3 regions of the Bacillus cereus group sp. N8 genome follow, and region 2 is predicted to be linked to each of the others. Evidence: riboswitches for the same ligand, from Rfam matches in the RefSeq annotation. Region 2 holds a riboswitch; each other region holds the start of a gene.

Region 1 (7,534 bases), on a different contig from region 2:
GTGAAAGAAGGAGAAATGCAGTGGAAATCGCTGCAATTCCTGATGCAAATGCGAATCCTTTTGTTCCGCCCTCTAATAAAGCAATGATATCTTCAAGAGCTTCACGAGTTGGATTACCCGATCGGCTATAGTCGTATTTCCCGAAAGCATCTACGTCAAACTGGTGAAATGTTGATGTGTTATAAATGGGAACGTTAACAGCTCCTGTTTGAGTATCATGTTTATACTGGTTGTGTAGTAAGAGTGTATCGATAGAATAACTCATATGCTTACACCTTCTTTTACAAGTTTAATGGCTTGCTTTAAGTCTTGAATTAAATCGTTACTATTTTCAATGCCGACGGAGAATCGAAGAAGACGATTACATACACCGTTTGCCGTTCTAATTTCTTCAGGAATATCAGCATGCGTTTGCGTTGCTGGATAAGTCATTAAACTTTCTACACCACCAAGACTTTCAGCAAATGTGATTAAGGATAAAGATTGTAAGAATGGATTAATCCATGTTTCATCTTGAAGACGAAACGAAATCATACCGCCTCTTCCTGGGTAAAATACATCTGTCACACCGTCTTCATCATTTAAATAAGCAACAATTGTTTTCGCATTTTCTTCATGTTGTCTCATGCGAAGCGCTAAAGTTTTCATACCACGAATTAATAGCCATGAGTCAAATGGGCTTAAGACAGCACCGGAGGCATTATGATAATGAGCAATTTCTTCACAAAGTTCTTTTCCTTTTGCCACGACAAGTCCGCTTAGTACATCGTTATGCCCGCCTAAATACTTCGTTGCACTATGAAGTACGATATCGGCACCCTCTGTTAATGGTTGCTGTATATAAGGAGTGTAGAATGTATTGTCTACGATAAGAAGTAGTCCGTGTCTTTTCGCTACAGTTGCGACAGCGGCAATATCAGTAACTTGCATTAATGGATTAGTCGGAGTTTCTATGAAAATAGCCTTCGTTTCAGTTGAGATAGCTTGCTCAATTTGTTTAATAGATTGTGTATTTACGTATCTACATCGAACATTCCACTTTTTTTCGTGTTCGGAAAATAAGCGATACGTTCCCCCGTATAAATCTTCGGATACAATAAGTTCATCTCCAGAACGGAATAATGAAAGGACGAGGAGAACAGCTGCCATACCTGAACTACAGGCATAACCTTGTTCGCCATATTCTAAATCTGCGATTGCCTGTTCTAAAAGACCACGAGTTGGATTTCCAGTTCGTGAATAGTCAAATCCGGTAGATTTACCAAGTCCTTCGTGACGATAAGCGGTTGAGAAATAAACGGGTGGATTAACAGTTCCTGTTGTAGTTTCGCTACGATTTCCGATTTGTGCTAGTTTTGTTTCGATAGTTGACATGTGAAAATTCCTCCTTTTTAAATTGAACGAGTAGTTGAATATAAAATAAAAAAAGCCTTCTAAGAAGAAGGCTTTCGGATTGAATAGAGTCTTCTTCTCATCTGTCAAATCTTTCACAATTTGCTGGAATTAGCACCTTATTAACAAATTGTTAATGGTTGCTGAGGCGTCATAGGGCCAGTCCCTCTACCTCTCTAGATAAGAATGTTCGTATGAAATTTTTATTATGTTTTTAACTTTACAACAAAAGTTAATTGAATTGCAACTTTATTTTAAATAATTTTTATTTTTCCGCAAGTGTCATTGACTTTTATATTTGTGCATGCTAAATTTATAAAAAATTAACAAACATTGTTAAAAAGGGAACGTATTTCCTTTTAGCTACATAAATAAAATAATAAAGACAACTCTTATTGAGAGCGGTGGAGGGAAAGGCCCTGTGAAACCCGGCAACCTGCAAACGAAATGTTTGAAACGGTGCTAATACCTGCAAAACGAATGTTTTGCATAATAAGAGGCGGAACAATTATGTCCCCCTCTTCAAAGTGAAGAGGGGGTTTTTATATTGATAGAAATGAGGGAGATTCGTGAAATTACTAGATTTATTATCAAAAGGAATTGTAATAGGTGATGGTGCGGTTGGAACGTTATTACATTCGCATGGTTTACAAAGTAGTTTTGAAGAATTGAATTTGTCTGATCCAGACTTAATTATATCGATTCATAAACAATATGTAGCTGCTGGAGCGGATGTTATCCAGACGAATACGTATGGAGCAAATGAAGCGAAATTACGTATGTATGGCTTAGAGAATCAAGTTGTTCAAATTAATAAAGCAGCAGTGAAGATTGCGAAAGCATCTGTTACAGAAAGAAATGCAATTTTAGGAACAATTGGTGGTATGAAACATATCGGAGCTGTTACAACAACTGATATGGAAAGGGAGTTTATGTTACTTGAGCAGGCAGGTGCTTTACTAGAAGAACAGGTTGATGGATTGTTATTAGAAACTTTCTATGATGAATTTGAATTACTTCATGCTGTTAAGGTGTTACGAAAACAAACGAATATTCCAATTGTAGCCCAATTAGCGTTACATGAGGCAGGTACGACTCAAAATGGAAATGATGTAAATGAAATATTAAAACAGCTTTTAGATTACGGTGCGAATGTTGTTGGATTGAACTGCCAACTAGGACCACTTCATATGACGGAAGCTTTTAAAATGATATCGATTCCTCAAAATGGCTACTTGTCAGCATATCCAAATGCAGGTCTCCCGAATTATGTGGAGGGACGTTACGTATATGAGGGAAGTCCGGCTTATTTTGAAGCGATGACACCGAAATTTATTGAGCAAGGTATTCGGTTATTGGGTGGTTGTTGTGGTACTACTCCAGAACATATTGAAAGTATGAAGCGCGCTATTGCAAATGCTATACCTGTAATAGAAAAGGACACGATTCAAAGACCAAAAGTAGTTCATACACACGAGAAACGTTCGAAATCTCACGTCACTCTAGCAGAGAAAGCAAAGAAACAAACGACAGTTGTAGTGGAATTAGACCCACCGAAAACATTAGACACGCAGCGTTTTTTTGAAGGGGCAAGAGCACTGAAAAGAGCTGGGGCAGATGCTATTACTCTAGCAGATAATTCATTAGCATCGCCTCGCGTTTCGAATATGGCAATGGGTGCGTTATTAACAAAGCATGATATTCCGGTATTGACTCATTTAACGTGTAGAGATCATAACGTCATTGGCCTACAATCTCATTTATTAGGTTTATCGGCGTTAGGGATGGAGGAAGTGCTAGCTTTAACTGGTGATCCAGCGCGTGTTGGCGATTTCCCAGGTGCAACTTCTGTATATGATTTGTCCTCTATTGAGCTCATAAAAATGATTAAAGAAATGAACGATGGGCGTTCCATTTTAGGGAAATCAATTGGTCCGGCAACAAGATTTTCTGTCGGCGGTGCGTTTAATCCGCATGTAAGACATTTAAAAGCAGCGGTTAAGCGAATGGAACGGAAAATAGATGCTGGAGCGGAATATTTCTTAACTCAGCCAATTTACGATATAGCGTTAGTTGAGGAAGTGTATGAAGCGACAAAGCATTTGGAACAACCTATCTTTATTGGGATTATGCCGTTAGTAAGTAAGCGGAATGCAGATTTTCTTCATTTTGAAGTGCCTGGTATTACTCTTCCAGAAGAGATAAGACAAAGAATGGATGGACATGAAACGAAAGAGGCGGCTATTGAGGAAGGGATTCGTATTTCACAAGAGTTAATCGATACGGCGATGAAATACTTTAACGGTGTTTATCTTATTACACCATTTTTAAAATATGAAATTACAGAACATCTCGTGAAATATGTAAGAGCAAAGCAAGAAGTGAAAGAGGGTATTAATTGATGAAGTGTATAGAAGAAAGATTACAAAATAGCATTCTAATATTAGATGGTGCAATGGGGACGATGATACAGCAAGAGGACTTAACTGCGGAAGATTTCGGAGGAGAAGAGTACGAAGGGTGTAATGAATATTTAGTAGAAACAAGGCCAGATGTTATTTTAAAGATTCATAAAGCTTATATTGAAGCTGGAGCTGACATCATTGAAACAAATACATTTGGTGCGACGAATATCGTATTAAGTGATTATGAGTTGTCTCATTTAGATGAAGAACTAAATGAAAAGGCAGCACTATTGGCGAAGCAAGCTGTTAAAGAAAGCGGGAAGGAAGTATATGTTGCAGGTGCGATGGGGCCGACAACGAAAGCGATTAGTGTTACAGGAGGAGTTACATTTGAGGAACTGATTGAAGCCTATACAAGGCAGGCGAGAGGGTTATTGAAGGGCGAAATTGATGTACTACTTGTGGAGACGAGTCAAGATATGCGTAATGTGAAAGCTGCGTATATTGGAATTCAAGTAGCTTTTGATGAACTAAATAAAACGGTTCCTATTATGATTTCTGGAACGATTGAACCGATGGGGACGACTTTAGCGGGGCAAACGATAGAAGCCTTTTATTTATCGATAGAGCATATGAAGCCATTATCGGTTGGATTAAACTGTGCGACTGGTCCGGAATTTATGAGGGAACATATTCGTTCCTTATCTGATTTATCGGAGTGTTATATTTCTTGTTATCCAAATGCAGGTCTTCCTGATGAAGATGGACACTATCATGAATCTCCATCTTCTCTCGCGGAAAAAGTAAAGCGATTTGCCGAAGAAGGTTGGGTTAATATTATTGGTGGTTGTTGTGGTACAACACCAGAACATATAAGTGCAATGAAATCCGCGTTAGCATCTCTTAAGCCACGTGAACAACATGAACGAGAAGGGCATGGAGTTAGTGGATTAGAGGCGTTGCAATATGATGATTCTATGAGACCGTTATTTGTTGGAGAAAGGACGAACGTAATTGGATCACGCAAGTTTAAAAGATTAGTAGCAGAAGGGAAATTTGAAGAGGCAGCTGAAGTGGCAAGAGCGCAAGTGAAGAAGAATGCTCATATTATTGATATTTGTATGGCAGACCCTGACCGTGATGAAATAGAAGATATGGAAAGATTCTTGGCAGAAGTTACGAAAGTATTAAAAGTACCGATTATGATTGATTCAACAGATGAAAATGTTATGGCAAGAGCTCTAACTTATATTCAAGGAAAAGGTGTTATCAATTCTATTAATTTAGAAGATGGAGAAGAACGGTTTGAAAAAGTGACACCTCTTCTTCGGAAATACGGTGCTGCTATAGTTGTAGGGACAATTGATGAAGATGGTATGGCAGTTAGTGCAGAACGAAAGATAGAAATTGCGAAAAGAAGCTATGAGTTACTAACGAAGAAGTATGGTATACGTCCATCTGATATTATTTTTGATGCGCTTGTGTTTCCTGTAGGGACAGGTGATGAAGAATATATAGGCTCAGCGGCAGCGACTATAGAAGGAATTCGTCTTATTAAAGAGGCGTTACCAGAATGTTTAACAATTTTAGGGGTGAGTAATATATCATTTGGTTTACCGCCGGCGGGCCGTGAAGTATTAAATTCGGTCTTTCTATATCATGCAACGAAAGCGGGATTAGACTATGCGATTGTCAATACGGAAAAATTGGAGCGCTATGCGTCAATTCCAGAGGAAGAAAAACGTCTTGCAGATGCATTATTATTTGAAACGACGAAAGAGACATTAGAAGAATTTACAAACTTTTATCGTGTTGCTAAAAAGAAAGATGTCGTTATACAAGAAACACTAACGCTTGATGAACGATTAGCAAATTATATTGTAGAAGGTACGAAGCAAGGATTACATGAAGATTTAAGTCTCGCGCTTACAGAAGGACGAAAACCTCTTGATATTATTAATGGTCCACTTATGACAGGAATGGACGAGGTGGGGCGATTATTTAATGGTAATGAACTTATCGTTGCTGAAGTATTGCAAAGTGCTGAAAGTATGAAAGCTGCCGTAAGTTATTTAGAGCCACATATGGAGTCTAGTGATAGCGCGAAAAAAGGGAAAGTATTATTAGCGACTGTAAAAGGTGACGTACATGATATTGGGAAAAATCTCGTTGAAATTATTTTATCAAATAACGGATATGAAATTATTAATTTAGGGATTAATGTTCGTTCGGATCGAATTGTTCAAGAAGTACAAGAGAAGAAGCCTGATATTATTGGTCTTTCTGGTTTGTTAGTAAAATCAGCCCAACAAATGGTAACAACAGCTGAAGATTTAAAAGCGGCAAATATTGATATTCCAATCGTTGTCGGTGGTGCAGCGCTAACGAGAAAATTTACAGATAATCGTATTTCTCCATCATATAAAGGGCTCGTATGCTATGCGAGTGATGCGATGACGGGGCTTGATATTATTAATAAGCTTCAAAAAGAAGAAGAACGTGAGAAGATGAAACAGGATAAAAAAGAACGTCATCTTCATATCGTTAAAAAAGAAGAGAAACAAGTGGAAATTCCAGCAGTAATTGAGCCATTACCGAAGGCGGAGGTTATCGTGCCTGATTCAACAAAACGAATTGTATTACGCGATATTCCAGTTGCACATCTCGCGCCGTTTTTAAATAGACAAATGCTACTTGGACATCATCTTGGATTAAAAGGAAATGTAAAAAAACTCCTGAAAGAAGGAGATAGAAGAGCGCACGAATTAAATGATTTAATCGATGAATTATTACAAGAAGGACAATCTTGGTTACGCCCGAAAGCAGTGTATCAATTTTTCCCAGCACAAAGCGACGGACAAAACATTGTAATATATGATTCAGAAGATCATACGCGTATTATAGAGCGTTTCACATTCCCTAGACAAGGAAAGGCCCCATACCGTACTTTAGGTGATTATTTACGGCCGATTGGAGATGAAATGGATTATGTTGCTTTCTTATCTGTTACTGTTGGGGAAGGAGTTCGGGACATCGCTGAAGAGTGGAAGGCGAAGGGTGATTATTTACGCAGTCATGCCATTCAATCGTTAGCGCTTGAATTAGCAGAAGGACTTGCTGAAAAAACACATATGCTCATTCGTGATCGTTGGGGCATTCCAGACTCACCTGAACTGACGATGGAAGAACGTTTCCGTACAAAATATAGAGGCATTCGCGTGTCATTTGGTTATCCAGCATGTCCAGAACTTGCTGACCAGGAAAAATTGTTTCGCTTAATTCATCCAGAAGAAATAGGTATTTCATTAACAGAAGGATTTATGATGGAGCCAGAAGCGTCTGTAACGGCTATGGTATTTTCTCACCCTGAGGCAAGGTATTTTAGTGTACTATAGTGTAGAAGGGGGAGACGTATGAAAAAAATAGTCTTTACAGGTGGCGGTTCGGCAGGGCATGTAACACCTAATTTAGCCATTATTCCACATTTACAAAAGCAGAACTGGGATATCTCTTATATTGGTTCTCATCAAGGGATTGAGAAAACGATTATAGAAAAAGAAGGAATACCTTACTATAGTATTGCAAGCGGAAAGCTACGTCGTTATTTTGATTTGAAAAATATAAAAGATCCTTTTCTCGTAATGAAGGGTGTTATGGATGCGTATGTAACAATTCGTAAACTAAAACCGGATGTTATTTTTTCAAAAGGTGGTTTCGTATCTGTACCAGTCGTAATT
Region 2 (7,534 bases):
TTAATTTAGGATACTATAGTATGAAAGATGAGAAAGAATTAACAAAGAGCTAAAAGAGATAAAAAGATAAAAAGCCTCTTTTTAGATGGAATAGAGGATTCAGCGAAGGGTAGTACAACAGGAAGCGAAACTTTGCATAAAATACAGGTTTCTGCTTCCAATAAGTTAATATGAAATTACGTATTAGTATGACTCTTAGGTTCTTTAAAAAAATTGGATATAATACAACAAACTAGTCCAGTAATTAGAATAATGTATTTTATCATTTCACTTGTATGCTCAAATAAATTAACGTTAAGCATCACAAGTCCCCAAAATATTTGAATCGCTCCATAACTGAATAAAATTTTTCCTGTACGAGAAAAATTTTTCATAGGACTGCTCCTTTCCTGTATATGTAAATTTTACCATGAAAACTAAAAAACGAATGGTTATAAAGTGAATTTTCTGTAATTTTATGAGCTAAGTCACAGATGAAGGGATTAATGTTTCACTTTATATAAGATATAGAAAGAAGCTTACGTAAAAAACGTAAGCTTCTTTTTTATGTAAGTGTGTGTAACCGTTAAGCCGCATTGGGTTTTGTCGGTGAGTACGCGAAACTTTACGGTTACACGACACTTATTCATATGAGTAAAGGGTTATTCCAACAGAAAGTTTATACTTAAGCGATTGGGCCGCCTAAGTTAATAATATCTTCAGAAACGCTATCAAACTTTTTGAAGTTTGCTTTGAATTCGTTTGCAAGCTCAATTGCTTTCACTTTGTAAGCATCTTTATCAGCCCAAGTTTGTTCAGGCATTAATACTTCGTCAGGTACACCTGGTACGTGAAGTGGAACTTCAAGACCGAAGATGTCGTGTTTCGCAGTTTCAGCTTTTGCAAGTTCGCCGCTTAATGCTGCTTGAATCATTGCGCGAGTATAACCTAAGTTCATACGTTTACCAACGCCGTATTCGCCACCAGTCCAGCCAGTGTTTACTAAGAATACTTTCGCATCATGTTTCTCGATTTTTTCACCAAGCATTTCAGCATAGCGAGATGCATCAAGTGGTAAGAACGGTGAACCGAAGCAAGTTGAGAATGTAGCTTGCGGAGATGTAACGCCGCGCTCTGTTCCTGCTAGTTTACTAGTGTAACCGCTTAAGAAATGGTACATAGCTTGCTCTTTTGATAACTTACTGATTGGAGGCAATACGCCAGATGCATCAGCAGTTAAGAAAATAATTGTATTTGGATGTCCTGCAACACTTGGTAGTACGATATTGTCAATCGCATGCATAGGGTATGCAGCACGTGTATTTTCTGTTAAAGTAGTATCGTTATAGTCAGCGATGCGTGTTTGACCATCAATGACAACGTTTTCTAAAACTGAACCGAATTTGATTGCATCGAAGATTTGTGGTTCTTTCTCATGAGAAAGGTTTACACATTTCGCGTAGCAACCGCCTTCAATATTGAATACGCCATTATCAGACCAACCGTGCTCATCATCACCGATTAATTTACGGTTTGGATCAGCGGATAATGTTGTTTTACCTGTTCCAGATAAACCGAAGAATAATGCTACGTCGCCTTCTTCACCTACGTTTGCAGAGCAATGCATAGAAAGAATGTCTTGTTCAGGTAGTAAGAAGTTCATAATAGAGAAGATTGATTTTTTCATTTCTCCAGCATATTCTGTACCACCGATTAGTACGATACGTTGTTCAAATGAAACCATAATGAATGCTTCAGAATTTGTACCGTCAACTGCTGGATCTGCTTTAAAGTTTGGTGCAGAAACAATTGTGAACTCTGATTCATGAGTTGCTAATTCTTCTTCAGTTGGACGAATAAATAATTGATGTACGAACAAATTATGCCATGCGTATTCGTTAACAACTTGAATTGGTAGGCGATAGTTGCGGTCAGCGCCAGCAAATCCTTTGAAGACGAATAACTCTTCTTTTTCTTTTAAGTATTCTAAAACTTTCGTATATAATTTATTAAAATGTTCTTCAGAAATCGGTTGGTTCACAGCTCCCCAAGCAATTTTGTCAGCAACCGATGCTTCCTTCACAATAAATTTATCTTTAGGAGAACGTCCTGTGTATTTTCCTGTTGAAGCAGAAACGGCACCAGTAGAAGTTAATTTCCCTTCATTTCGCATTAATACTTTTTCCACTAATTGCGGAACACTTAGTTGAATCTGTGCATTGCTTCCGTTCAATAATTCATGTAAACCAATTTGGACATTCACAGTACTCATATTTATATACCATCCTTTTCATTTAATGAAATATTTCTCGTAATCCCCATCAAGAGTATAACACAATTATATAAATAATGTATACTATTTATTTATTTTTGTTTGTGTGAATGTATTATTTCCTTATTTATATTTCATTCCATACGTATTGAGAAAAACTTTCAGGAAAATGTGAATATTAATTGACAAATGAATATCATTTCTTTAGTATAGGTTGGGACGGATACTCTCTTATCCCGAGCTGGCGGAGGGACAGGCCCGATGAAGCCCAGCAACCTCACTTGTAGTGGTAAATACAGGTGAATAGGTGCTAAAACCTGTGCGAGGCTAATGGTCTCGAACGATAAGAGCAAAGGGCAAAAAGCAGTATGCAAGTAGCAAATTAAACCTTTCCTCTATGTTAAGTGGGAAAGGTTTTTCTGTATGCTTGTGTGGGAGAATAAATGTATGTCGCAGTTTGTGGCAAATTAAGGATGAGTTCCGTACAATATATACAATTACTGTAGGGAGGTTTACCACATGACAAAAAAACGTCATCTGTTCACATCTGAGTCTGTAACTGAAGGACATCCAGATAAAATTTGTGACCAAATTTCTGATTCAATTTTAGATGCGATCTTATCAAAGGACGCAAATGCACGTGTAGCTTGTGAAACAACTGTAACAACTGGTTTAGTATTGGTAGCGGGGGAAATTACGACTTCTACTTATGTAGATATTCCGAAAATCGTTCGTGAAACAATTCAAGGCATTGGTTACACACGCGCAAAATATGGATTCGATGCAGAAACTTGTGCAGTTTTAACATCTATCGATGAGCAATCTGCTGACATCGCTATGGGTGTTGACCAAGCGCTAGAAGCACGCGAAGGTCTAATGACTGACGCTGAGATTGAGGCAATTGGTGCGGGAGACCAAGGTTTAATGTTTGGCTTCGCATGTAATGAAACACAAGAATTAATGCCACTTCCAATCTCGCTTGCTCACAAATTAGCTCGCCGTTTAACTGAAGTACGTAAAGATGACACATTATCATACTTACGTCCGGATGGAAAAACGCAAGTTACAGTTGAGTATGATGAAAATGGTAAACCTGTACGTGTGGATACAATTGTAATTTCTACACAACATCATCCAGATGTTACATGGGAAGAAATCGATCGCGATTTAAAAGAGCATGTAATTAAAGCTGTAGTTCCAGCTGAATTAATGGATGGAGAAACGAAATTCTTCATTAACCCAACTGGTCGCTTCGTAATTGGTGGACCTCAAGGTGATGCTGGTTTAACAGGACGTAAAATCATCGTTGATACTTACGGTGGATACGCTCGCCACGGTGGCGGTGCATTCTCTGGTAAAGATGCAACAAAAGTTGACCGTTCTGCAGCATATGCAGCTCGTTATGTTGCGAAAAACATCGTAGCAGCTGGTCTTGCTGACAAAGCAGAAGTACAACTTGCATACGCAATTGGCGTAGCGCAACCAGTATCAATTTCAGTTGATACATTTGGCACTGGTAAAGTATCTGAAGACGTACTAGTAGAACTAGTTCGTAACAACTTCGATCTTCGCCCAGCTGGTATTATTAAAATGCTAGACTTACGTCGCCCGATTTACAAACAAACAGCAGCTTACGGCCACTTTGGACGTACTGATGTAGATCTTTCATGGGAACGTACAGACAAAGCTGTAGCTTTAAAAGAGCAAGCTGGTCTATAATATATGAAAAAAAGCTTTGCGCGGTGAGCGCAAAGCTTTTTTTATTTTATTTTACTTATTATTTGAATGCATGAATTACAATACACTTCTCCTTCTACCTCAATATATTTTTTCGTATTTGTCATTCCGCTTGCCGGAAAGGGCATATGAATCCACGATTTTTCATACGTTTGTATTTCTTTCGCACGTGATTTACAAACTGTTGGCTTTTTATGAAACATGTGGGATCAACCTTTCATTTGACGTGCTTTGCCCGCACAAAATGCACTGCTCAGTAAGAAGAGCGTTGCGAATATAATGCTCACTAATGTAGCGTATGGGATTGCTCCTTTTAGAGAAAAACCGACAGTGATGGAAGCTATAAATAAGAGGATGAATGTTGTTGTTAATTTTTTATAAAGTTCCATAATATGTAGACCTCCGATTTATTTTGTAGTGTAAATTTAAAAATTAAATCTATTATGTAGAAAATATAAGGTGAGTTAAAGAGTAGCTAATGATGTGGAGTCTAAGAGTATAAAAAGTACACTCTTTTATTTTCCTTTTTGTGGGTGTACATACTTATATTGTATCATGCTTCATTGTGGGCTTCATACATAATTGTGTAAAGATATGTATGATAAAATGGAGAAAAGTCTTCGAGAAAGGAAAGATGAAAATGAGTGTAACTGAACATAAAAAACAAGCACCAAAAGAAGTACGCTGTAAAATTGTTACGATTTCCGATACACGTATGGAAGAGACGGATAAGAGCGGACAACTATTACATGAATTGTTAAAAGAAGCAGGTCATACAGTGACCTCTTATGAAATTGTAAAAGATGATAAAGAAAGTATTCAGCAAGCTGTGTTAGCTGGTTATCATAGGGAAGATGTTGATGTCGTACTAACCAATGGCGGAACTGGTATTACGAAACGTGATGTAACGATTGAAGCGGTGTCAGTGTTATTAGATAAAGAAATTGTCGGATTTGGTGAGTTATTTCGTATGATTAGTTATTTAGAAGATATCGGAAGTAGTGCGATGTTAAGTAGAGCAATCGGCGGTACGATTGGGCGCAAAGTAGTCTTCTCAATGCCGGGATCTAGCGAAGCAGTTCGTCTTGCGATGAATAAGTTGATTTTACCGGAGTTAGGTCATATTACATTTGAGCTGCATCGCCAATGAGTAAGTTTGCTGGAATTGTATTAGCAGGTGGTATGTCGAGTAGATTCGGTGAACCGAAAGCGCTAGCGGGCTGGGGTGGGAGTACTTTTGTTGAGCATATTTTGAAAGTGATGACAAGTACGATTCAAGAAGTTGTAGTCATTAGTCATTTTGATATAAAAGAGCGAGTGGAGCAATTAGTACAAGTTCCCGTTATAGAAGATATTCCGCATTATAAAGGAAACGGCCCACTTGCTGGAATTGTATCAGGAATGGAATATATAGAAGCAGATTGGTACGCTATTATGCCTTGCGATGCACCAAACGTTTCACAAGAGTGGTTTACTATTTTATTAGAACAAACGAGTGATGAGTATGATGCGGTTGTACCTATTATTAATGGAAGAAAACAACCGTTACTTGCGGCGTATCATAACTGTGTGAAAGAGAGGATTTACACTTTACTTCAAGAAGAGAAAAGAAGCATGGGGCAGCTTTTATCACAATGTAATGTGAAATATGTTGCTGGAGAAGATGTACAAGCGAATGCGGATTGGTTTATGAATGTGAACACGAAAGAAGAATATGTACAGGCTCAAAAAGACCTTTCAAATGAATGAAAGGTTTTTTGATATACAGAAATAGGGGAACAATTACTGTATAAAGGTATGTGAGTAAGTTGATTTTAAGGGGAATTTCTTAAAATCATCATACAGTAAAAATACTATATAACCATATTTTAATTTTTATGGGTTTTTATTACAAGTCTGTTTAGTTATGTATTTTTTTGATATAATGAATATAGAAATAAAGCGATATTTCACCTTATGTATCATTTAGTAAACGAAATTTTATAATTGTGTAATAAACTCTCTTCACGTTTTAAATAGCCAGTAAAGGTCACGTTTGGTTGCGGAACAGCTCCACGCAAACAATTATGAAATTGATTCATATACATCTTTAGTTCTATACGATAGACGTAGAATATATTTACAAATATAACATTTGATGGGTAGCGGAATGAAGAGGCCTGTTTTATACTAATATTGTGTCACCCCTTCCAAGGGACAGTGCACAGCCGGTGATTGGCTAATGGGAACATTCTCATTTTGCCAGTGCCGGTTTTTTAGTAGATAATGATGATAATAAAGTGAAACTATAATCAGTTGGGGTTTTGTTCATTCCCTACTGATTATTAGCCTTCACCAATCGGGCGTTTACGGGCAGCAGGGCTACCACCTGACTTTTGAGGTGGGAGCCCTGCTGCCCGCAAATAGCGGGATAAATTTTTTGAGGGAGGGATCGTTTTGAAAAAGATAGATTTTACTTCTATGAGAGAGCAAGTAGCTAGTTTTTATATTTATTCTATCTCTTTTCTTGGTTTAATTGCTTTTATCGTTTCTTTATTTTTAAGTAAAATGCCTTCTCATCTTATACTGCTTTTGTTGTTAATTATGTTTATGGGAATTACTGAGTATTTTCCTATCCGCATTTGGAGAGGCGGGATCACACTCAGCCTTACACTTATTTATACAATGAATTGGCAGTTTGGAATACATATAACTGTTGTTTCGTGTGTGTGTGTGATGTTATGTATCCAATTGTTTCGCCGTTTATCTATGCAAAGGACAGTATTTAATTGTGCGCAACTTGCTCTTAGTATCGTATTAGCAGAATGGCTTTCCAGTGAATGTTTCTCTCTTTTTATTTCTGGAATGAATCTTTCAGTTTTATATGAAAAATTCATAATTTTGTTTTTATTCAGCGCATTCCTTTGCCTTTTTAACGGTTTATTTTACGATCTTTTAATCATACTTCTTCCTCAGCCCTATCCGCTAGAAGAGTGGCGTAAAAAGAATATGTTAGTACTCTTGAGTTTGAGTTTTTGTTTATTTTATTCTTCACTTATACATATTTTAGATTACCGATATCGCGGAGTGATGGATGAAATTATGGTTCTGTTCTTCTTTTTCCCGCTTGTGGCAATCTGTATCATTAGCTCTTTCGTTAGACAAATACGGGTGGAAAAAGAACGATTATATAAGCTTTTTTCCATTACGACGGAATTAAGTCGTGGACTATCTGCCGGAAACTTACAGCAGATGAAACAATCACTGAAAGGATTTCTAGGAATACAGGCATATGTTTTATGGGCGAAAGATGAAGAGAACTGGACACTTTTATTAAAGGATGGAAAAGTACGTCGTGATATTTCTAATTATTCTGGCCTGTATAAGGAGTTTGAAGAGATATCCGAAACTGTTGTTGTTACTGATTGGAAAACAGGTATGGCTCCGGGAGATGAAGTGTTTGAAAATACTATGCGCTCTCTTGTATATTTACCTCTTAAGGTAAATCATGAATTAGTTGGAATGTTTGTGGCAGGGAAAAGCAGGAGTGCGAGTTTTATTACTGAA
Region 3 (7,534 bases), on a different contig from region 2:
GACTCTGCGTCAGAATTATAGTTTGTGTTTGTATTAATATCATACGTATAAATTGTTCCATCCGAACTGCGAATAAATTCAATACCAGCAACGGTAATTTCATTTTCTTTCAAAAATTCTTTGTAGTGTTCAATGATTGGCTCTTGGAAGTCCGATATAATTTCAAATTTTGTTGACGACTCTTTCTTATTCTCTTCTCCTACTGGGCAAAAAGCATCATGAATAGAGCACGCATCTGCTGGACAAAGCTCAAATCCTTCTGATGTATCTACTTTAACTGCATATACAAACTGACCACCTACAAACTCACAACGTGTAATATATGGTTCTGGCGCTTCAATATACTGCTGTATTAAAGTAATTCCATCAATAGGTTCTTCAAACGTCGGACCATCCAAATATTGTTCTAAAGCATCAATAGAATGAAAAAGTTGAACACCAAGGCCTTTACCTGCACGGTTATGCTTTGTAATGAGCGGTACTTCCCCTAACTCCTTTGCTGCTTTTACTATATTATCACGGCCAACAGCACCAATCGTTTTCGGCACTTGTATGCCAAAATTTCTTAATGCTGCATATTGATTCAATTTACTTACTTCAAGACGTAATGCACGAGATCCATTAAATACTGTTCGCCCGTATCCCTCTAACCAAGCAAGGACTCCTTCAGTCAACTCAGGTGCATATCGATGCCCTCTCGTATGTGAAGAAGCACTCATGCGGCTATAAAAAACACCTTGGGGAGGTTCTTTTTCTAACGAAAGTGTTCCCTCATCTAAAAACCATTCCTCATACGGTAACTCCAGTTCTTCCAACCTTTTCACCAAATGATCCGTCCATTCCTTATTCTCATGTAATATGTAAATTTTACTCATTTGTAATCAATTCCTTTCTTTTCAACTCAACTAATGGCATCACTTTTTCAGAAAATCGTTTCATCTCTTCAAGCTGTGGAGAAAATTGTAAAAGTAATAACGTAACACCTACTTTTTCAAAAGCGAGTATCCTTTCTGCAATTTGTGCTGGTGTTCCGATTAGATTAGGACGTAACCCACGATTGGATACAGAATAATCATTTAGCTTCACTTGCTGTTCCAAATGCGATTTACTAATAAAATCTTGGTAACCCGCATAACCTAAAGCATCATCTTTCACGTCCGTTATGCGTCTCCATTCTTCTAATGCCTCTTCTTCTGTATCACGACAAATGACGTAAGCCGCGAGTCCGAATGACTGCAATGGCTCCTCTGTTACTTTCTTTCTACGATTCTTCATATCTTCTATTTTCACAGACACCTCTTCCACTGTTCCTCCATGCATCACATATGCATCCGCGTGGTTTACAATTACCTCTTTTCCTCGCTCACTCTCACCACCTGCATAGATCTTAATTCCTTGTTTCTGCACAGGTTTTGGACTTAAATGTGTATTATGAAGCTCATAAAAGTTCCCTTTATAAGAAAACGCTTCTTCTTTCCAAAGCTCCTTCAAAACTGTTACAAATTCCTCTGTGCGATTATACCTTTCATCATGTGCGGTAAATACCCCACCATACTGTCTCGCTTCTTCTTCCCACCATGCTGAAACCACATTTAATGTAAAACGACCATTACTTAATTGATCGATATTCGCTGCCATTTTCGCTGTAACTGCTGGATTATGGAAGCCAGGTCTTACAGCTGTCATAATCTCTAATCGATCCGTTACTGCAGCAAGTGCTGCCGCAGTTGTCCATGCTTCTAAACTTGGTGCTGAAACACCTTTTATATCATTTAAGTTTAATTCTGCAATAAGAGTTGTTGAAAAACCTAATTGTTCTGCCGCTTGCGCTGTTTGTTTTGCATACTCAAACGTAGGCGGCATAGATTCATCATCTACATTTCGAAGCCATCCCCCAAAAATCGGTAACCAAAAACCATACTCCACTACATATTCCCCCTCTACCTTTTAGCCATAAAAAAAGCTACTCTTATCGAAATAAGAGTAGCCTTCTTGACTAAGTGAACCGCTCTTATCTTTCAGGTGTTTCTTCACCTGCAGGATTTGGCACCTTTCGTCTAAAACGAGGTTGCCGAAGTTTCATAGGGCCCGTCCCTCCACTTCTCAACATAAGAATTGTTTGATTTTTATTTATTATAATCATCAGAATAATAAAAATCAATCATTTAATACTTATTTTTCCGATACGCATTAAATGATATATAAAAAACCATATTGTTATAGAGAATTATAGGAGTATTATGTTGTTTTACTTTGGGATATATAAAGGGGTATGTTGTATCATGTCGAAAACATCATTTATAACCAATTTGCCTTGCTTCTATTGTAAAAACACATCAAAATAAATACGAACCAAAAGAGGAATAAATAACATGAAAAATAAAAGATGCGAGAATTGTGGTTCTACTAACTTTAAAGAGGGACGAGTTGGAAGTGCTTATCATGCGTATGTTTGGACGATGAACCTAGTAGGTTCTTTTCAGGGGGAAAGCGTTCTAAACTGTTAACAACATTTTGTTTAGAGTGCGGTGAGGTGAAATCATTTAGAGTTGAAAAACCTGATAAATTCAAAGAATAAAATATATTCAAGAATAGATAATAGTACAAAAAAACCATTCCTCATAACCTATAAATGGGATACCGCCAGCATTTTGGAAAATAACCACGCTAAGAGTATGCAAGATTTCATACAGTTTTTCGACTCATTCAGTAACAAACAAGAACCTTGAAACCACGCCAGGATAGGAATTTATAAAAAGATGAATAGAGTTATAGAAAAAGAAAAAGGCGAATTCCTTTTGAAAGTAGGGATTCGCCTTTTTTTTGCTACCGATAATGAGACATTATGTTAACCTAACATGAATATAATATACAAAAGGAATTTATAAGATTTGACGAGAATAAAATTGTATTAAAAGGATATCGGAGGTTTTTTATGAAACTAGTAGGACAGCAAATATATCTTCGACTTTACAAAATTTCTGACGCGAGCGAGTTAGCTAACTTACATACTAGAAATCGCGAATTTTTTCAACGAGTTTGTCCATTACTCCCAGAAGTCTTTTATACAGAAGAACATCAAAAAATACGCATTGAACGGGCATTAAAAAAGAAAGATGAAAACCAAGTATACGCTTTTGGAATCTTTTTAAAAGAAACTGATAAACTTATCGGAGACATTTCATTAACTCAAATTACTAGGGATCCCTTCCAAGGCTGTTATACGGGATTTACCTTAGATAGGGAGCATAATTCAAGGGGCTATACAACAGAGGCTCTTCAACTTGTTGTAGACTTTGCTTTTAGAGAATTGAAACTACATAGAATTGAAGCAGGAGCTGTGCCTGACAATATAGCATCTATACGTGTATTAGAAAAAGTAGGATTTAAAAAAGAAGGTATAGCTAAAGAAAATGTAAAGATTAATGGCAAGTGGACAGATCATCAAATATTAGCTATCATCAACAGCTTGGATGTATAAGCACCTTTCACTTCCAATAACGAATTTTATGTAAATAAGCTGTTAAAAGTTTATTTTATTAATTGACTAAGTAATATTTTGAAAGAAGCTTCTGTGTATTGTGCTAATGCGCTGAATAGGTACATTATTGTATGTTAAAAATTCAGCTTAAGTTGGGATTATATATGACTGAAGATAAAAGACTGAAAAAGCCGGTGGTAAGTTTTATATTACGAACCAACATTATTTTTTGGCCACTTTTTCTTCTCGTTGGAATTACAAAGTTATTAGATTTTCCAACTTGGATTTTTGATGTAATGCTTTGTATATCAGCTTGGTTTTCCACCTTTGCTTTTGTGTTTCTATAAATTTTTTATAATTATTGATTTCTCATTTTTCATTGCATGATAAATTTTTCTATACTCATTAACAACTAACATTAAAACTATTAATCCAATAGATTCTTGAAAAAAAGTGTTTCGACTTCTCTTAACGGTTACCGTTACATTACTAGTATGGCAGCGTGAATCATTGTTTAACATAATGTTGAGAGCAGTTGGAATAATCCCATTTCCAGAAACTGGAACTCGAAACACTCCAGTAGATTTATGAGCCATATAATCACATCCTTTCAAAATAAAATATATTTACAATATATTAGATGCAAAAAACGATCAGTTTGATAGGGACAGATTATGTGATTAATATATCCATAATTCCCCTCGGTATTACTAAGCCAATGTTTTAAAAGATTAACAAATATCGCGAAAACGAATCGAATGTATATTAAAAGTAAAAAGAATAAGGTGTCTAAAATAACCCCTATTTTGAGCCAATAATGAGATATTATGTTAATCTTAATAAAATCGCTTTATAATATGTATAGCTGCACAAAATTGAGAAACTTAAGGAGGCATATACATTTTATGAGGAAATTATCCATATTACTTACTTTAATTCTAGTATTAGTCAGTATTACAGCTGCTTGCACACAAGATAAAAAAGATAGTGTCGTTGAAAATGGTCCAATAGAAGAACCAACCGCAAAAAATGAAAATGAAGAATTAATAAATTTTGAAGAAAAAGAAGATATGAGCCGCTTGGAACAAGGTATTTTATTAGTTGGTGAGAGTTTTAAAGGAGGCTATTACTTGACCACCGTTCAAAGTGCACATTTAAATGCTAGCAACGATTCCGTCGTTGTTAATGTCTCTGTAAAAAATGTACGAGGTCAAATGATTGGACTATCAGAATTAAAATATAACTTAAAAGATGAGAAAGACGGAAAGGTCTATGAAGGAAAGGTCCTTGACCAAAACCCTTCTGATATACAAGTTAAACCAAATGAAACGGTAGAATTGAAAATAGCTTTTAAAGTACCAGGTATCGCAGATGAATATATGTTTTATATTGAAAGCTCTTTAGAATCTCTAGAAACAAACTGGAAAATTGATAAGCTGCAATCACAAAAAAACTAAGTCTAAAATACAATATAAAAGTCCCTCTACCTTAAGGCAGAGGGACTTTCTAATTACTATTTCAAACTACCCGCAATCTCCGTAAAGATAACTCCAAGCGCATGCGCACCTGCATCTGGATATCCTAAACTTCTTTCGCCAACTGTACCGGCGCGGCCCATGCGAGCTACGATTTCTTTCGTATACTCTGCGCCTTTAACCGCTGCTTCTGCTCCTTTTTCAAAGGCAGTTTTCACGTCTACTTCGTTTGAAGCGCTAGCTAACCAAGAATCTACACATGGAGCAAGTGCGTCAACAAGTGTTTTGTCACCAACTACCGCTCCTCTACCGAACGATCTTTCACCGATAGATTGTATACCTTGCAGTGCTGCTTGCAGCATTTCAGCGAACTCTTTCACTGTTAACTCACGTTTTTCGCCAGCTGCTTTACTAGCTGCGCGGAATGCACCGCCCCAAATTGGACCTGAAGCGCCGCCGCAATGTTCCATAATAATCATAGAACAACCGTCAAGGAATGATCCGATCGTTACGTTTTCTTGTTCTACAATAGAATGCCACTCACGTTTTAATTGCTTAAATCCTTTTGCCACACTCATCCCGAAGTCGCCGTCACCTGCATGTGTATCTAACTCACAGAATGGCACTTCATTTTTAATAATAATGTCGCTCATTTTATCAACGAGATAAATCATGTTGTTTAATGTAATGACATTATCTTTAATCACAGCGTGCTCTTCCGCTGTTTCTATTTCGAAGGAAACTTCCTTCTCTTCTACATCTTCAAATACATTCACGTACTCTACACTTTCAACTGGTCCATCTACTTTAAATGCAGGTGTATTACATTCTTTCGATAGTAATGTTTTTAGCTCATCATCTAACTTCATTACTGTTAAAGACATACCAGCCATATCGATACTCGTCATATAATTACCGACGAACACTCGATTAATTTTAATGTTTCTAGCAGCTAATTCTCTCGTAACTGCGTTGTTAAATAAGTAAAGTTCTTGCAGTGGTGTACCGCCAAAACCGTTTACTAGAAGCGCGATTTCCTCGCCATCTTTTACTCCTAAATCTTTTATTAAATCATTTGTCATACGGTTAGCTAATTCATCAGCTGACATCGTTTTTTCACGCTTAATTCCTGGTTCACCGTGAATACCTACGCCGTATTCCATTTCGCCTTCCGCAAGTGTAAAAGTAGGTGATCCACTTGCTGGAACTGTACAAGAAGTTAACGCTAAACCGATTGTGCGCACGTTAGCTGCTGCTTTTTCTGCTACAGCTTTCACCGCTCCTAAATCCATACCTTCTTCCGCTGCTGCGCCGGCAATTTTATGAACTAAAATAACTCCCGCAACGCCGCGGCGTCCTACTGTATACAGGCTATCTTCTACCGCAATATCATCGTCTACTTTTACGTAGTCGACTTCAATTCCATCTTCAGTCGCTAAATGCGCACCGTTTTTAAAATTCATAATATCGCCGCTGTAATTTTTAATAATTAATAACGTACCTTTTTTACTAGCTGTCTCTTTAATCGCTTGATATACCTGAATTTGTGATGGCGAAGCAAACACATCTCCGCACACTGCCGCATCTAACATTCCTTTTCCGACTAGTCCTGCATGTGCTGGCTCATGACCACTACCGCCGCCACTAATTAACGTTACTTTGTTTTCGTTCATTTCTTTCTTTTTAATTACTTTATATTTTTTCAAAAGCTCAAGCTCTGGATGAGCCATCACCATTCCGTTGCACATTTCCATTACTAATGTTTCTGGTTTGTTTATAATCTTTTTCATTGTGATTCTCCCTCAATTCCTTTAATATATTGTGATATATTTGAAATCTTCTTCTTACTACTCATGTTAAAATGAAAGCGTTTTATAGTAAACGGACAAAATGGACAATCTGTCTAAAGACACCGCTCTCATTTTTGAATAGGATTTTTATATTAATAACATTCTAGGGATGATTCAGATGACCTCTTCTATAATTTCTAAAAAGATAATCGCGAATTCATTGAAGTATTTAATGGAAACAGAGTCGTTCCATAAAATATCAGTGAGCGATATTATGTTACACTGTCAAATGCGTAGGCAAACTTTTTATTATCATTTTAAAGATAAATTTGAACTATTAAGCTGGATTTATAGAGAAGAAACGAAAGAAAATATTATCGACTTTCTCGACTATGAAACGTGGGAAAACATTTTTGATTTATTATTTGATTACTTTTATGAAAATCAAAAATTTTATCGAAACGCTTTTAAAGTCATTGAACAAAACTCGTTTAATCACTATTTATTTGAACATACGAAAAACTTATATATGAAGATTATTGATGAACTATCTATGAGCTGTGGATTCAACCTTTCTGATGAGACAAAAAATACGATTGCCTCCTTTTATAGTCACGGCTTCGTTGGAACGATAAAAGATTGGATTGAAAGCAAATGCGAAGTAGATCCGTCCATTATGTCTTCTCTCATGAAAAATATGATAAACAATCAATTACTACTATTACTGGAGCAATCAGCAAAGTAATTAAAGGGTGGCAAAAGCAATGAAAAAGATTATGAATGATGTA

The links. A riboswitch is a leader RNA that binds a small molecule or an ion and turns the genes downstream of it on or off. The one in region 2 is predicted to bind S-adenosylmethionine.
Region 1: it holds a riboswitch for S-adenosylmethionine, as region 2 does, so the genes downstream of both, JDS80_RS01320 (bifunctional homocysteine S-methyltransferase/methylenetetrahydrofolate reductase) here and metK (methionine adenosyltransferase) in region 2, are expected to answer to the same signal.
Region 3: it holds a riboswitch for S-adenosylmethionine, as region 2 does, so the genes downstream of both, JDS80_RS23585 (LLM class flavin-dependent oxidoreductase) here and metK (methionine adenosyltransferase) in region 2, are expected to answer to the same signal.

Annotation. Positions count from the first base shown of each region.
Region 1 is NZ_JAEHBK010000001.1:253,488-261,021, forward strand. It holds gene metC (cystathionine beta-lyase) at 1-265, opposite strand, end outside; gene metI (cystathionine gamma-synthase/O-acetylhomoserine thiolyase) at 262-1,374, opposite strand; SAM riboswitch class I at 1,469-1,579, opposite strand; SAM riboswitch class I at 1,782-1,891, shown strand; gene JDS80_RS01320 (bifunctional homocysteine S-methyltransferase/methylenetetrahydrofolate reductase) at 1,962-3,794, shown strand; gene metH (methionine synthase) at 3,794-7,192, shown strand; gene JDS80_RS01330 (undecaprenyldiphospho-muramoylpentapeptide beta-N-acetylglucosaminyltransferase) at 7,211-7,534, shown strand, end outside.
Region 2 is NZ_JAEHBK010000006.1:32,200-39,733, forward strand. It holds gene JDS80_RS11580 (ATP synthase subunit I) at 1-53, shown strand, start outside; gene JDS80_RS11585 (hypothetical protein) at 177-374, opposite strand; gene pckA (phosphoenolpyruvate carboxykinase (ATP)) at 665-2,251, opposite strand; SAM riboswitch class I at 2,480-2,601, shown strand; gene metK (methionine adenosyltransferase) at 2,771-3,970, shown strand; gene JDS80_RS11600 (hypothetical protein) at 4,012-4,191, opposite strand; gene JDS80_RS11605 (hypothetical protein) at 4,198-4,377, opposite strand; gene JDS80_RS11610 (MogA/MoaB family molybdenum cofactor biosynthesis protein) at 4,629-5,138, shown strand; gene JDS80_RS11615 (molybdenum cofactor guanylyltransferase) at 5,135-5,737, shown strand; gene JDS80_RS11620 (GAF domain-containing sensor histidine kinase) at 6,425-7,534, shown strand, end outside.
Region 3 is NZ_JAEHBK010000023.1:33,564-41,097, forward strand. It holds gene JDS80_RS23580 (ATP-grasp domain-containing protein) at 1-875, opposite strand, end outside; gene JDS80_RS23585 (LLM class flavin-dependent oxidoreductase) at 868-1,926, opposite strand; SAM riboswitch class I at 2,009-2,115, opposite strand; partial or broken gene JDS80_RS23590 (hypothetical protein) at 2,373-2,578, shown strand; gene JDS80_RS23595 (GNAT family N-acetyltransferase) at 2,936-3,481, shown strand; partial or broken gene JDS80_RS23600 (CPBP family intramembrane glutamate endopeptidase) at 3,646-3,825, shown strand; gene JDS80_RS23605 (hypothetical protein) at 3,823-4,077, opposite strand; gene JDS80_RS23610 (hypothetical protein) at 4,387-4,938, shown strand; gene dhaK (dihydroxyacetone kinase subunit DhaK) at 4,995-6,746, opposite strand; gene dhaS (dihydroxyacetone kinase transcriptional activator DhaS) at 6,925-7,491, shown strand; gene dhaQ (DhaKLM operon coactivator DhaQ) at 7,511-7,534, shown strand, end outside.